Regions from separate parts of the Hydrogenimonas cancrithermarum genome, predicted to be linked through region 2. Evidence: riboswitches for the same ligand, from Rfam matches in the RefSeq annotation. Region 2 holds a riboswitch; the other holds the start of a gene.

Region 1 (8,063 bases), 460 kb from region 2:
GTGCTCGACGCCATCGACGACATCCGCGCCAAGATCGCACTGGCACACAAGGTGTGGCCCAAACTCATCAGCGCGACAGGAGGTGCCAGAAAACTCGACCCGACCAAAATCGAGATCGCATCCATCTGGAAAACCCACGGCGACCCCTTCGCCAGAAAGATCCGATACGAACTCAAAAAGAGCGGCTTCGAAGGTGACTACCCAGCCCTCTTCAGCCCGGAAACACCGAAATGTACGAGCAAAGGAAGTTTCGTCGGCGTCACCGGAGCTTTCGGTCTCGCCATGTGTTCCGCGGCCGTTCGGAAGCTGTTAGAATCGTAAAATATTTTTCGTTCCACCCTGCTCCACGAAGACATCGTACTTGTTGACATACATGATGTCGTTCGTCCGGTCGATGGAAATGCGAAGATATTTTCCGCAGCATGAAGCATCCGGAGAGAGGACGTGAATCTTGTCCTTCGGCGTCAGAACGACACACCCCTGCTGCATGATGTAGAAATTTTTCTCCTTGAAATCGGCATCGCTCTTTTCAAGCCCTTCGAGTATCTCGACGGTGGGACAAGCCACCGTCGTACTCTTGATCCTGTCTGCATGAAGCGCACTCAGCCCAACCGCCAAAATAATCAAAAACACTCTTTTCATGTTAATCTCTTTCAAATTTGTTTTTCGTTAATATGATACAACAATAATTATAAAGATTCTGTTTACACGAAGGACACATCTATTTCATGATATTCGTTTTGATGCTTGTAACTTTTGTCGCGACGATTTTATGCATTGCGGTTTTCATCAAATCCGCACCCCGGTTGGGATTCATAGACGCTCCGAATGAACGCAGTATGCACACCTCCCCCATACCGCGTGGGGCGGGCATATGTTTCGTCGGCGTCTCGCTCGTTATCTCTCTCGTAGCCCTTCTTTGGAACATCAACCACTTGCAACAATACTACTATGTCTATGCGGCTGTTGCCATCGTATTTGCAGCCGGCCTTCTGGACGATCGCAAAGGGCTCTCTCCAAAACTGAAATTCCTCTTCATTATCCTCGCCATCATGCTCCTGTGTGTCAATGACCTCTATATCAAAACGCTTGGCAACTATATGGGGTTCAAGATCGATCTTCCTCTCTACATCGCGGTCCCTTTTACCATCTTCGCCATGGCGGGCTTCACTAATGCATTGAACCTCACCGACGGGCTCGACGGGCTCGCTGGTATGATCTCCATGGTGATGATGGGGGCGTTTTTGTGGATCGGCTATGTCAACCACGACGAGCTCATGATCATGCTTTCATCCGTCTTCATGGCCGCCGTCGCGGCTTTTTTGATTTTCAACTGGCATCCGGCGAAGGTCTTCATGGGCGACAGCGGCTCCCTGACACTCGGATTCGTCATTTCGATCCTGGCAGTTCGAGCCATGGAGTTCATCGAGCCCACCGCCGTTTTGTTCATCGTCGTCCTGCCGGTTCTGGATACCTTTATCGTGATGACAAGAAGAATACAGCGCGGCCTCTCCCCCTTCTCCGCGGACAAGACACATATGCACCACATTCTCTACAACCGATACGAAGACGTTCCCTACACGACCATCCTGCTCGTCTATATACAGATAGCCTTTACCATCATCGGCGTGCAGCTCAGACATTCGGACAATTTTCTATCCCTCATTCTATTCGGCATACTCTTTTTTATTTTCTTGAATCTTTTCGACCAGAGGATAAAACGCAGAAAGAAGGTAAAGCGGTAAGAGGCGTTTTTATGATTTTGAATCGATTTTTCAGTATTTGTTTTGTCTTTGAATTCGCAGGTATTGATGAAGTTGCGATGAAGGTTTGCCGTGCTCCAAAGCGGAACACGGCAAACGTCACCCTTTCAAAAAGGGAACATCCAGCTCGTCCCCTATCGCTTTTCTGCCGCCTGTAAGCACTTCCGGGTTTTTGACGCCGTAAAGTTTGTATAGCGTGGAAGCGATGGCGTAGGGTTCGAACTTGTAGGATCCCGGTGCCGGCGTGGTGTAGATCCTTCCCATCGAGAGCATGGTCTCGTCCAGCACCGTCTCTCCTACGATACCCCGATGGTTGAAATGTTTTTTCCCACCGATGAAATAGACGCACTGGTTGTTCCCGTGGTCCCATCCGTAGGCACTGTTGATGTTCAGATTGCGTCCGAAATCTCCGAAGAGAACGATGTTGATGTTCTCGTTGCCCAGCGCTTTGGCGTGCTCCATCGCCATATGGACCGCCCTGAAGAGGTGGTAGCCTCTGTCGGTATGCTGGGCGATCGCGTTCGAATGGTCGTCCCACGACTCCGTCGTCATCGAAACCACTTTCGTATCGGGGTTTTCCACGAGTATCCGCATCGCGACTTCGAGCTGTTTTCCAAAATTGAACTTGTCGTAGGTTCCCCCGATCGTATAGTCGATACCGGAAGGAAGCGAAGAGGAAGCCAGATTTTCCATAAACGCTTCGAGATCCTCTCTCGAAGAGAACATTCGGCCGATTTTGGCGTTGTTTCCCGCTCTCGCGTTCATCTCGAAGCTGAGCCTGTCGAGCAAATCGTCGTCCTGATAGAGAAGGCCCGCTTTTCTCGCGAATGGGTTTTTGACCGAGAGGCCGAAAGAGACCGGTTTGAGATGGGAAGGGAGCCCGGAAGAGACGGCATTGTCGGTCAGCAGTTCAAAATTGCTGTCGACGAAAGAGACGTTGGTCATGAAGGCATCTTCCGGCACGGCATTGAAGCGGCCGAGCACATGCATCAATGTCGTTACGATTCCCGATTCATACCCCTGGTCGTTGCCGTGCATGAAACGCACCTGGTTGAGCTTGTGCGCTTTGAGAACGTCCGTCTGTTCGCATGTCCTGAATACCGTCAGATTCCCCTCGTCGAGCATCGACTGGATATACTCTCCGCCCGCTTCGCGCCAGAATCCGTCGGCCGTTTTCGTGAACTTGTCCATCGGATAAGCAATCTGCGAAAGATTTTCATCGACGATCTGGTCGAAATTGGTCATATTGCCGATGATATCGCCCATTCCGCCCATCAGGTAGATGACGATGGTCTGGGCATCCGAACCTGCATCGAAATCGACCGCTTCCAGCGGCAAGGGTACCCCTGTCTCCGCGAACAAAGAGGGATTCAGGCCGGCGATCGCCGCCAAACTCAGACTCGTTTTCAAAAATGTACGTCGTTTCATTGCACACCCCCTTCGGTATCCGTGATTTTTCTGTACTGATAGAACTCGCTAAGACGGGTTATATAGTCCAGCGTGATCATGACGATGTAGGCTCTGCTCGTAGGCTCGTTCAAATCTCCCAACCGCTTGTCCTGATAGGTCACCTTGTTTTCGAAATATTCCGAAAGGAGGGTAAACTCCCGATCCGTCGGCTCCCTTCCGAGAAAGTCGAGGAAGATTCCATTCAGATAGCTCCGCATATCCGATGCGTCGTATCGTTCGGAGATGGCACCGAGATCGATCCCATCGTCTCCTGAATAATTGGCGGACTCGTCACGGTTAAGCACGATGTACTCGCGGATATATTTGTAATACTCCGCCATGCTGACGGTATCGACCGGCACCTTGTCTTCGCGCCCGAGTTTATAGGTCATCGAGCGTTGATTGGCGGCGGTGAGCGCACGCTGATATGTCGTAACGAATGTCTTGTACTGGGCATTGTAACCGGCCGTATGCATCAACCCGAATGCGGTCTCTTCCAGGCTTTTCACTCTGTCGGATTCGAACAGATAGGTTTTGGAAAAGAGAATCTGGTCGAATACATCTTTGAACGTTTTTGGGTCTGAGGCGAGAATCTTCTGCGTAATCGACTCTTTTTCACTCTCGTCGAAAGTGGGGAAGAAGCGCCCGACCAGGCGGTTGACGACTGTATAGAGGAAATTTTCATGATTCACGATCATCGAAAAGAAATCTTCTCCCGTCCGCAGCTCGTGTCCGAGAATGACGACCGTTTCGTTGTTCTCCTCGTCGCCTACACCATCGATGAAAGAGTAGGTATGCGAATAACCGTCATGGTTGAGAAAGCGCCAGTTCTTCAACACTCTCGCGGCGAGCGGGACGTCGTTGTCGTTGAAGTCGTAGAGCCAAATTTCGAGCATTTCACGGCCATTGTCTTCAGGGCTTCTGAACCTGGACCAGTTCTCTACCGACATCATATGCTCTTTCACGATATCTTTGATCGAAACGTCCGCGTTGATTCTCGCACGGAGCCGGTCGAAGTTGCTGGCGATCAGTTCGGGAAATTTGTAAACACTCTCCACTTCCCATGCGGGTGAGAACATGATCGTCTGGTTGAGCGTATAAGCGATCCAGTCACCGTAATACTCGTCGCCGAGTCTCGTAAAATAGAGCCTCGAGTCGATCTCTCTCATGATCAAGGCCTCTTTGGCGGGTATCGAATCGCCACGACGAAGCTCGTCATCCATAGGGCCCGATGTATCGACCAGTATCTTGTCCGCATCGGGTTGTGCAACTTTACTGTAGAGTCTCGTATGAAAATTCGAAATAAACTTTCCCGTAGAGATCTCTTCTTCGAGGGTGCCGATATCGACCCCTTTGAAGAGTGTTCCATAAAGTTTCTTCGCCACATAAACTTTGTTCTCTTCACTCAGTGCATTGAAGCTTTCGTCATCGATCATCTCGAGCGGTGTCGAACGCGACACGATCGGCGTACTCGGTACCGTAGAGACTACAGCCTCTTCACTACCGCTTCCTCCGCATCCACTCATCGTCGCCATAACGGCGAAGGCAACGAGTAAAAGTTTTAATATACGTTTGTTCATGATAGTCTCCTCCAAACGATTGACAGGCAAAACCTGTTGGTTAAAATCCGACGGCTAGTATAGTACATCTATCCGCATATCGGTGAAAAATTCATTTTCATTAACAAACTTTTCACTTCTATTTATGAAAACAACATTCAGATTATGTCAAACTTGGAGAGTAAAGAGGGAAGGATTAGGAGTATCTATTTCCTAAATTTTACTCTTCTCTCATTGTAAAGAAGAGGCAACCCGGCTATCTTTCACAAGACCCGTGGCTTTCCGTCCCTGCTTCACAACAGGTTTGGCATTTATCTAACCTAATTATATTATCTGTAGCTTAAAAAAACATTAATCAATAAAATCAAAGCTCAAAAAAGAAAATTCGAAGTTACAGAGTCATCCCCTCAAAAAAGTTTTCCCGGTGTAATCCACAGGATCGATGATGCCGGCGCCGCCTGTCAGAACTTCTGGATTTTCCACACCGTAAAGCGCATAGATCGTCGCGGCGATTGAATAAGGTCGGAGTTGATAGGATGAGTCAGTCGGATGGGAATATAGTCGATATTTCTTGACATGCTCGTCCAGGTATGTTTCACCGACAATGCCAAGCTGATTGAAAAACTTTTTTCCACCAAACCAGTAGAGGACCTGGTTGTTCCCATGATCCCATCCACCCGCACTGTTGAGCGTCAAATTGCGTCCGAAATCACCGAAAACCACGATATTGATACTATCTTTCCCAACAGCTCCGGCATGATCTATCGCAACTTTTATCGCTTCAAACAATTGGGAAGCCCGCTTGGTATGATTTTCTATAGCATTGGAGTGATCATCCCATCCATTGTAACCTCCAACCATGCTCACTATTTTGGTAGAAGGATTGTTGATCAGTATTCGCATTGCCGCTTCCACCCTTGTGCCATCCACAGTTGAAGGATATTGAACAGGTAGATCACCATTGACGATTTCATCGAGGAAATCACTCATTTCACCTCGACGATTGAAAATATCGCTAAGCGCGTCATATAAATTATGCTCTTGTGAAAGAGCCGTCAACTCCGTACTGAAATTAGCTGCATTGAGTTTTTCAGTGGCACTCGTATCTCCCACCGATACCAAACCATCTGAGGTCATCGCATAATTATAGACATTTTGAAGGTTCCTATTGAAAGATGCAGGCCGTAAAAAATCTGGCAGCATCGTAGGAGTTGCACCATCTTCCAACAGTCGATAATCACTACCATTTATAGCGACATTTGTCAAAATAGCATCTTTCGAAACTGCATTGTTTCGATTCAACACATGCATAAGTGTTGTAACGATTCCTGAATTGAAACCTGCTTCATTGCCATTCATATATCTTTTTTGGTTTATTCCATGAGCTAAAGCAGCAGTTGGATTATAACAGGTCCTGAAAACATTTAGATTACCTGAAACGAGCATATCTTCCAAATAGTCTCCACCAGCCTCTTTCCAAAAACCGTTATCAGTCGGAGAGATGAGTTTATCTGGATATTTTTTCAAAGACATATCGTTGGGTATTATGTCCTCCAATACATGCTTTACGTTTCCCACAACATCACTCATCCCGCCACTCAGGAAAATTATGATGGTTTGAGCATCGTTTTTGTCGAATATATCTTTATCGAACACAACCTGATCCATAGGCAGCGGGTTGCTTGCATCCACAGGTACGACATCGGCCTCTGCAGAAGAGGGTAAAAGCGCTGTCGCCGCCGCCATTGCGATGGTTGTTTTTATAAAATCTCTTCGTCTCATGATGCATCTCCTTCCACTTCTACTTTCCTGTATACATAAACTTCACTCAGTCTCGAAAAATAGTCGAACGCCATCAGCATAATCGGAAATTTGTCAAATCCGGTGGCACTTACACATCCGGCATTTGTAGCAACTTCTATAAGTTTTTTCTCCTCCATCTCAGTCATGTTTCTTCCAACAATATCGAGAAACATATTGTTCAAATACCCTTTAAGTGTCGTATCGTCGTTATAATATCTGGAAAGAAGATTTGAATAATTCCATCCTCTCGAACCTCTTCTGTTTAGGAAAACCTCATCTCTGATATTGAGATGGAGTCTCATAACACTGTCGGAGTCGGAAGGCACCCTGTCACTTCTTCCAAGCTTGTACGTAAAAGCTTCCTGTTTCGAAACGACCAAACCACCCTCATAAACCTGTCTTCCGGTTTGATGAAAAAAGCCAAAAATTTCATACCCAGGATTTATATCGAGTTTATGGGCGAGTCCCATATATATCTCTTCGTAAGATTTAACCCTGTTGGAATTGAAGAGATACTCTTTAGAAAAAAGAATCTCTTCAAAAATATCTCTAAAAGTTGTAGGATTTGTCTCAATGATAGCGTTGACAATTTTAACTTTTTTCTCCTCCGTATAATCGGGGAAAAAGATATTGACGAGCCGTAGCACCACACCGTGCATGAAATCCTCATGATTCACGATAGCGTGGTAAAAGTCTTCGCCAGTAGTGATAGTAGTCCCAAGTAGCTCTATTGGCTCGGCATTCTTTTCATCAGCGTTGGTAGTATCGTTGAAGTGATAATATGCATAATCTCTCGCCATATCGCTAACCGGCTCATATCGGACTTCCCACCTCCAATTTTTCAGTGCCTTGGCCGCCAAAGGAACATCTAAATCATTGAAGTCATACAGCCATATCTCGAGCATCTCACGCCCATTGTCTTCAGAACTTCTGAAGCGTGCCCAGTTCTCTTTAGAAACCATGTGCGCATAAGCGATCTTCTTGATAGGCATATCCTTGGAAATCCCATCCTTCAACCTATTGTAATTGCTCGATATTAGCTCCGGGAAGGGGTGCACACTCTCGATCTCCCATCCCGGCGAAAAGAGAATGGTCTGATCAAGTATATAAGCCATCCATGCATCGTAGTAGGATTTGCTCAGTTTCGTGTAATAGAGCGTCGTCGCAATTTCCGTGTAGATACTTCTGAACTTTTCCGTCAAAGGACCACCAAATCTTTTTCCATCCGCGATCTCGTATTCATCTTTTTTTATTTTGTCCAGATCCGGCTGCGCTACGTCGTCGGAATGTAACGTGGCGTAAAAGTCGGAAATAAAATGGCCCGAAGCAATCTTTCCCTTCAGTGTCTCCAGATCGACACCCTTATAGAAAGTCGTGTAGAGCTTGTTCGCGACATAAATTTTGTCCTCTTCACTCAACGCATTGAAACTTTCGTCGCCAATCATCTCGAGCGGTGTCGAACGCGACACGATCGGTGTACTCGGTACCG
Region 2 (8,063 bases):
ACCATTATCTCCAAGTAATCTTTAGGGGATACGGTGAAGTTTCGTTTTTTAACATTCGCTCTTTTTGCGATAAAAGCCCTACTGGCGCAGGAAAACATCGATACGCTTCTTGGCGAATATGCGCAGAAAGCCGATCTTTCGGTTCAGACGAAAAAGGAGAGTGCGGGATTCCTCATCGTCTACACGAGACAGGATCTCGAGCGTATGCAGATTCGTCAGCTCAAGGAGCTGATAGAGAAAGTCCCATTTATCCGTTACAACGAAGATCGGCATGGTTATAGCGACCCTTTCTATGCACCCTATCAACCCTCCGCCACGGGAGGAATACGTATCTATATCAACGACAGGGCCCTGACGACACCCTTCACCGGGAACGGATTGAAACTCTTTGGGCATATGGACATGGGATACATCGACCACGCCGAAATCTACCTTGGAATTCCCTCCCAGACGTTCGGCGTGGAGGGAGCGGCATTCGTCATCAAACTCTATACCAAAGACCCTGCGCGTGAAAATACCTCCCTGACGGGTGCGATGCTCGGAAGCAGGGGAACACAGGACTTTTACGGCTATACGGCGAACGTGACCGATTCCCTCTCCTACCTGGCCTATCTCGACTACAGAAATCTGAAGCGAAATCGGATCGACTTCAACGGAAACACTCTTTCCAGAGACAGGGAGACGGGAAACTTCTACGGCGAAATCAAAAAAGGGAATCACCGATTCGAACTGCAGGCGATCAGAAACGGAATCGACAACCTAATGGGGAAAAGCTGCCATATCGATCCGCTCGATCCCCATACCGACGCAGATTATCTCTACGGCGGTTGGTATTATGAAGACGATCAAAATGGCTTGAAGGCGTTTCTCAACTTTTCCGATACCGTGACGGACCATTTCGACAACTCCAAAACGGTACTCGGTTTTACAGCTCTCCCCCCGGGAGTGCCATATCTCCCCTATAAGAGCCTGCATCTTAAAATGTCGGAACAGTTTTCCGATGCACAGCTTCGAAAAATCTATGGTGTCGGAAATTTTTCGACACAAAACGGCATCCAGGCCCGCTACAAGCGTTTTACGATCGACACTATCGAGATCGATGGAACGGAAGTGCGGGCCCCACGGGAGTACAACAGAGAGATCATACTTTCTCTCTTCAGCGAAAACCACTATCTGATCGATGACGAAAATCTGCTGTTGGGTTCCGTCAAAATCGACAGATATCTGGAAAACGGCGATATAAGAGACCGGACACTCTTTTCCGGCAGAGCGGGATATATATTTAACAGTGGCGAGTGGGTATCGAAGACATTTTTCATGTATGCCGACTTCGCACCGACGATGGAGTCGCTCTATACGAACCGATATCTCTACAACCAAACCGAAGATCCAAAAAACGAAGCGACTGCCGCTTTGGCTTCGAAACTGATTTACAATACAAAAAAAGACGCTTATGCACTTCTCGCCTCCAGAACCGTACGAAGAAATACGATCTATTTCAGTGGAGAAGCCATTACCAACTTTTCCGAACGCATGGTATACGACTCGTTTCTTTTCGAATATACCCACCGTTTCGACGCTCTGAATACCTTCTACTTTCAGGCATGGGGTCTCCTGACACAGTACAACAACGAACTTCCAAGCAAGAACACTTACGGATCTATCGCGTCTATCACCAATACCCTCGACAGATTCGACGTTCATAACGAAGTGGTCTACAAATACAATCCAGGGCAGAAGCCCGGGTGGGACCTGAACATGGCCGTTACCTACCATCACTCACGCCGGCTCACGTTTTTCCTGAAAGCGAACAACATTCTCGGCAAAGCGCTGAAAACCGACTACTATGCAGTCGATCCCTTCAACGGGATCAAAACGGAACTCGATGATGTGGATCTCTTCGATCGGCGTGTCTGGGCAGGGGTGGAGTATCAGTTTTGAAACGGATTGCACTCTTCTTCCTGCTGACAACCCTTCTTTTCGGTTTCGATCCCGCCAGATACAAAGCGAAAATCGTCGAGAATATCGCACTGATTCTGCTTCATCGCCAGGAGGTCTGGATCTTCACCGACGACCCCTCTTTCAAATCTATTTTCAAATATGACCCGAAACTGAAAAAAGCTTCATCCTGCAGCAAGGCTGAATTTATACTCTCCCGCCGACTCGAAGTGCATAGAAAAGTCTTCGAACAAAACAGCTCTTCACAATTCTTTTTTGCAACGAGCTATCGTGACTATCTGAAAAACAAAGATGTCGCGATAGGTGCATTCTTTTGGCAGAAGGGGCGGCCGACACTCCTCTTCAACAAAAAACTGTTACAGCGTCACAACATCAGCCTACCGGAAAAATACAGAAAATATATCGAGTAGACCACGCTCTCCCGGTCAGGAGAGCAGATCTCTGATGACGGAATTTCCATTCGTCAGAATTTCCGGATTCTGAATGCCATACAGCCTGTAGATCGTCGCCGCGACACTGAATACCTGAAAATGGTAAGATGCCCCACTGGTACCGAAATTTTTTGGACGTGTGTAGAGCCTGGTCCCCGAACCGGTCACTTCCGTTTCGCCTACGATGCCAAGTCGGTTCATGTAATCGCCACCACCGAACCAATAGACATTCTGATTGTTGCCATGGTCCCACCCCAGGGAATTGTTGTAATTGACGTTTCGGCCGAACTCACCGAAGACGACGATATTGATATTGGATTTTCCAACCGCTTTCATATGTGCCATCGCCGTTTCGATCGCCTCCATCAGATCTGTCATCCGGCGAGTGTATCGGTCGATCGCATTGGAGTGGTCATCCCACCCGCCAAGGCCGGGGCTTCCCATGCTGACGACTTTTGTATGTTCATTGTGAATCAGAAGATTCATGGCCGTTTTCAAACGGGAGCCGAAGACGTTGTTTTCCGGATAATCGATCCCTTCCGGAAGCTCTATTTCGTTGATTTCATTGGCAAATTTTTCAAGCGTTACACGTCTTTCGAACGACTCTTTTATTTTACCTTCACGACTGTACCGCTGAGAGAGGCTGTCGAAATAGCTGCCAAGGGTCGTATTTGTTTCACGATTCAACAGATGCCTCTCATACCCTCCACCACGACGATAGGGGTTGTCCGAACCGCTTCCAAAGGCAACCGGTTTCAAGAAAGGATCGAGATTCAATTCGTCTTCCGTAAAAAAGGTCGACTCCCCCTCCATCGTTACGAATGGAATGCTTTTCCCTATGTCGTCCGTACCGGAAGGTTCGGAGACCACACCTTTGTGATAGAGAATGGATGCCAGGTTGGCGACGATTCCCGCGCCCCCTGCCGTCTCTTTTCCACGCTGTGCCTGTGAGGTACATTCTCCGTGGGCCTTCGTATCGTCGACCGTCCGGTAACAGGTCCTAAAAAGATTCATGTCGCCACTCTCGAGCATCCTCTGCATGGCATATCCGCCGGCATTCCCCCAGAAGTCGTCTTTCGTCAGTTTGATGTATCTCTCGTCATCGAGAGGATAGGGATTCTGGCTCATTTGGCTGATCGCTTCGATATTTGTCATATTTCCGGCCAACTCGGATGGGCCGCCGTAAAGATAGACAATAATCGTCTGGGCATCGTTCCTTTCGTAAACACCGGAATCGAATGCAATGCTTTCGTAATCCAGACCGGCACTTCTCAGTGAAAGCGGAAAAATCGATGAGATACCGAGCGCCCCCACACCTTTTAGAAAGTCTCTTCTGTCGATATGTTCTTCTTTAATATTGTGTCGTTTCATCATTTCCCCCTATTTCACCGCATCGAATCGATAAACAGTGTCGAGCCTTGAGATATAATCGAGCACCATCTGCGCGAAATAGCCTCGCTCTTTGAGATCGTCTTCGGGATTCCTGTTGCCGTAAAGGTCCAGCCAGCGATAGTTGTCGAAAGTCTCTCTATCATATTTTTCGTTGTCTATCAGATCCGTGAGAAACTTCACCTCCTCGTCATTCGCCTCCCGCCCCGCAATGGGCACGAAAAGCCTTTGAATGATATAAGAAGCCCGGGCTCTCTCGTTTCGATACCAAAGATCACTCCTATTACCGTTCTCATCGAACTCCGCTTCATCGATGAGTCGTTCCGGCAAATCCGCGAAGATTTTTTGAAGCGGCCATCCGTCGTCATAGGAGTGGATGGATGCATTGCGTTCATAGTTGATCATCACATTTTCACGAATCGTTTTGTGAAACCATGCAAACGACTGCGAATCGAGCGGGACTTCCACTTTTCGCCCAAGTTTGTAACGCATCGTCGACTGATGCATATTGTCCATATTTCGTGCAGCCACATAGAAGGAGTGGTAATGTGGATGCCACCCAAGCGCTTTGGCGGTTTGAAAAAATGCCTCTTCGAAAGATTTTGTTTTTGTCGAGTCGAGAAGATAGGCTTTCGAATAGACGATCTCTTTCAAAAGGCCGGGCCACGTGGCAGGACGGCTCGCGACGATCCGGTTTACCACCTCCTCTTTTTGAGACGCAGTGAAATTTGGGAAGTATTTATCGACGAGTCTGCGGCTGACAGAAGGAAGAAAATTTGGCTGCATCACCAGAGTACTGTAGAACTCAACACCGTTTCGGATCGTTTTCCCGGGGAAAAGGTTTGTGATAGGCTCGCTGTTTTCGTCGAGTGTCATGACGAGGGTGTTGGAGCGGCGATCGAGTTTCCAGTTTTTCAGCGCCTTTCCCGCAAGCGGGACGTGGGCATCGTTGAAATCCATCAAAAAAATCTCGAGCATTTCCCGACCGTTGTCTTCCGGGCTTCTGAAACGGCGCCAGTTCTCGTCGGTCATCATATGGGTGAATGCGACCCATTGCATACTGAAACCCGCATCGAAGTCGCGTACCAGATTGCCGTAAACATCGATGGTATCGACGGTATAAACGGTATCGAGTTCGTAGGCGGGAGAAAAGAGTATGGTTTGCGTCAAAACGTAGGCCGCCCATCGGTTGATATAGGCATGGCCGGGCTGAAGATGATAGAGTCTCGCGAGCATCAACGACACGGTCCCCGTATCTCCATAATCGATGTAGTCGTAGAGCTTCTCCTCAACCTCTGCAATCTCCGCTTCGCTGTTCGGGCGGTCGAACATCTCATGCACATGCGAAATGAAGTTTCCGGAGTGGATCGACCTGTTGAGTTCATCGAAATCGGCCCCATAAAAAAGTGTGGCATAGAGTTTTACAGCCACTTTGTACCTATCCGTTTCGCTCAACGCATTGAAATCGGCGTCGGTCAGTGGCGAAAGCCTGTAAGCATCGTAACCGATCGGTGTCGCTTCTATTGGAACACCGTAGAGCGTGGTGCTGGAGAGCGTGCTTTGGGCCGTTTCACCGCCACAGCCAACCATCATCAGAGCCGATACACCCATGAAGGCATATTTGAGGGTAGAAAACAACTTTTTCATCAAATTCCTTTATCTGTTTCGGTCGATTTATTGGGAATATCACTGAAATCCCTGATATGCCGTAACCTGCAGAGACAGGCATTATATGCTATTGGGCCGTGAAAATCCGATAGAGTTCACAATGATTAAATATCCACTGACGGTTATGAAGAGGTGAAGGAGAGTCTGTTTTACTCCCGAACGGTATTTCAGGAGGCAACCTGGCGATCTTCGGGCAGTGCCCAAAGACCCATGGCTTTCCGTCCCTGCTTCACAACAGGTTTGGCGATATTCAATTCATTATATGTCTCTTTGACTTAAATTGTTTTTAATCCGACTCCTCCGGCAGGATCTCCTCGAGTATCCGGACAATCTCTTTTTTGTCGATTGTATTGTGCCCCTCGGCGAAGAGGTTCTCTTCGAGCCTGCGGACAATCTCTTTCAGCCTCTCGTCTTCCGCAGCATATGGCAGGAGAAGCTCGAGAACCCTTTTGTCGTTTTTCGCACGCAGCACCGCCTCGACGATATCGGAGGATCCGGATGCCCGCGGCTTGCGCCTGAACACCATAAAGCCATACAAGGAGCCCGCACCGAACAGAAAGCCTGCGATCAGATAGATCCATCCATCGCCGCGTGTGCTTTCGCCGCTTTTTGCCGCTGCCTCTTTCTGTACCGATGGTGCCTCTATCTTCTGCGCTTTCTGCTCCGATCTCGTCACTGCGGCAGGTACGCCTCCGATCACTTTAATATGAAACGGTTTTGTCCTCTTCTCGACAAGTTCTCTCTTTTGACTGTCGTAATAGCGCAAAGAGAGCGCCGGAATCGTAAAATCATGATCGGCGATGATCGTGACCGTCTGCTCGAACGTACCGCCGTAACGGCCGTGTCTGAGTCGCTCTTTGATCGATGGCTCATCGGCATAGACGACGGCATCGGGAATCTTCGGTTCAAACTTTCCGATATCGTCGATATTCCCTTCTCCGCTGATACGGATGGTGAGCCGGACCGGCCTGTTCGCTTCCACTTCACTTTTGTCGACCGTTGCGATGATATCGAATCTGCCGTACAGCTCCACACCGCCAGGAAGAGGGTCGACCGATACCTGCACCGAATTCGATGCGATACGGCTCCACTTCAGTTTTGCAAAGAAACCGTTGAAAAAATCGTCATCGAAAAACGGGTCGTTCGCAAAGGGCTGTTTGATACGCACCCGCTTGGCGAGCCGAACCGTCAGCGGCCCGAGCGTGTAGCTGCCCGCCTTCTGGGGAAAGAGAAGATAGTGCTGCGTTTTGGTACGGTACGCCCCTTCCATCCCATCCTCGGCATCGCCCACCTTTTTGATCCAGAAATTGGGGAACTCCGGCGGCTGCAGATCGAGCTGAACGAAGCCGGCATTCTCTTTGTACTTTACGACCACGTCGAGCTTGATCGGTTCACCCACCATGACATGCGTTTTCTCGACGCGGATCTTCAGCTCCGCTTCGCTTCCGCCGGAAGAGTGTTTCGGGGATTTCAGAACCCTGATCTTTACAGGATCGGTCTGAAACGGCTCTGCGTCGACAGTGACCGTCAAGGCCGGGATCGTCACATCCTGCATCGGCGCGAAGGTGTAGCTTTTGACCACGCTTTTTGTCACCCGACCGTTGATGATGGAGATATTGGAACGCTGTGACGTTCCCAGAATGGGGAATCCCCCTACCTCACGGACGACGGGAAAGGAGACATCGTCGCCTTCGGCCGTTATGGTAAAAGTGACCGTGTCGCCCTGGGCGATCTCGTGCTTGTCGACAGAGAGTTCCACATGGCCCGCCAGCAGGAAAAACGGCACAAGCAGAAGAACTAACCACTTACCAGGGTGTCGTCTCATCCGAACTCCTTTCAGCCTCTTTCGTCGGTAGCGGAAGCATGAGCGTATGGATGCCCCGCCGGTTCAAAACTCTGTTCCATTTTCTCACCTCCATCTCGCTGATCGGTTCGTTGCGCTTCGGTGTTTCCATCATGGCACGCTCCTGTCGATTCGGCTGCGACTCTTTGCCACTTTCGTTTTTCTCTTTTTTTGCAGAGCCGCTCTTTTTGTTTTGGTCATTTCTGCTCTTTTCGCCGCCCTTGTTTTGATCTTTTTCCTTTTGCTTTTGAGCGTTTTCCGGATGTCGATCGTTTTGGCGATCGTGATCACTCTTTTGATTTTTCCGGTTTTGGTCGCCATTGCCGCTTTTTTGATCGTCCTGATTCTTCCGATTTTGCTTGCTATGATTGTTTTTTCGATCGTTTCGGTTCTGGTTCTTTTTCCGCTCTTTCATCTTTTTGAGCAGTTCGAGGTTGAATCGGGTATCATTGTCCTCTTTGATCTTCAACGCCGCTTCATACGATTCGATCCCTTTGTCGATTTCGCCCAGCTGCGCATAACAGTTTCCCATATTGTGCAGTTTTTCGAACTGCAGTTTCGGCGACGAGACGCTTTCGTAGAGTTTCAGCGCCTCTTTGTACCGACCCGATTTATAGAGTGCATCGGCTGCATCGAACGTCGCTTCTTCGCTTCCGGCTTTGGCGATCTCTCCGTAGAGTTCGGCGGCGGTTTCATAGTCACCTCTTTCATAGGCCTCTTTGGCCTTCTTCAACGTCACGAAGTCGAGCAGTCCGGCACTTGCAAGCGTTACC

The links. A riboswitch is a leader RNA that binds a small molecule or an ion and turns the genes downstream of it on or off. The one in region 2 is predicted to bind cyclic di-GMP.
Region 1: it holds a riboswitch for cyclic di-GMP, as region 2 does, so the genes downstream of both, QUD54_RS09710 (hypothetical protein) here and QUD54_RS00145 (hypothetical protein) in region 2, are expected to answer to the same signal.

What each region holds. Positions count from the first base shown of each region.
Region 1 covers NZ_AP027370.1:1,879,066-1,887,128, reverse strand. Annotated here, with positions in the region: gene QUD54_RS09730 (tRNA threonylcarbamoyladenosine dehydratase) at 1-321, shown strand, start outside; gene QUD54_RS09725 (hypothetical protein) at 310-642, opposite strand; gene QUD54_RS09720 (glycosyltransferase family 4 protein) at 729-1,745, shown strand; gene QUD54_RS09715 (DUF1501 domain-containing protein) at 1,863-3,191, opposite strand; gene QUD54_RS09710 (hypothetical protein) at 3,188-4,792, opposite strand; cyclic di-GMP riboswitch class I at 5,015-5,090, opposite strand; gene QUD54_RS09705 (DUF1501 domain-containing protein) at 5,171-6,553, opposite strand; gene QUD54_RS09700 (hypothetical protein) at 6,550-8,063, opposite strand, start outside.
Region 2 covers NZ_AP027370.1:24,760-32,822, reverse strand. Annotated here, with positions in the region: gene QUD54_RS00160 (TonB-dependent receptor) at 34-1,941, shown strand; gene QUD54_RS00155 (hypothetical protein) at 1,938-2,369, shown strand; gene QUD54_RS00150 (DUF1501 domain-containing protein) at 2,385-3,764, opposite strand; gene QUD54_RS00145 (hypothetical protein) at 3,771-5,426, opposite strand; cyclic di-GMP riboswitch class I at 5,618-5,702, opposite strand; gene QUD54_RS00140 (BatD family protein) at 5,734-7,272, opposite strand; gene QUD54_RS00135 (tetratricopeptide repeat protein) at 7,253-8,063, opposite strand, start outside.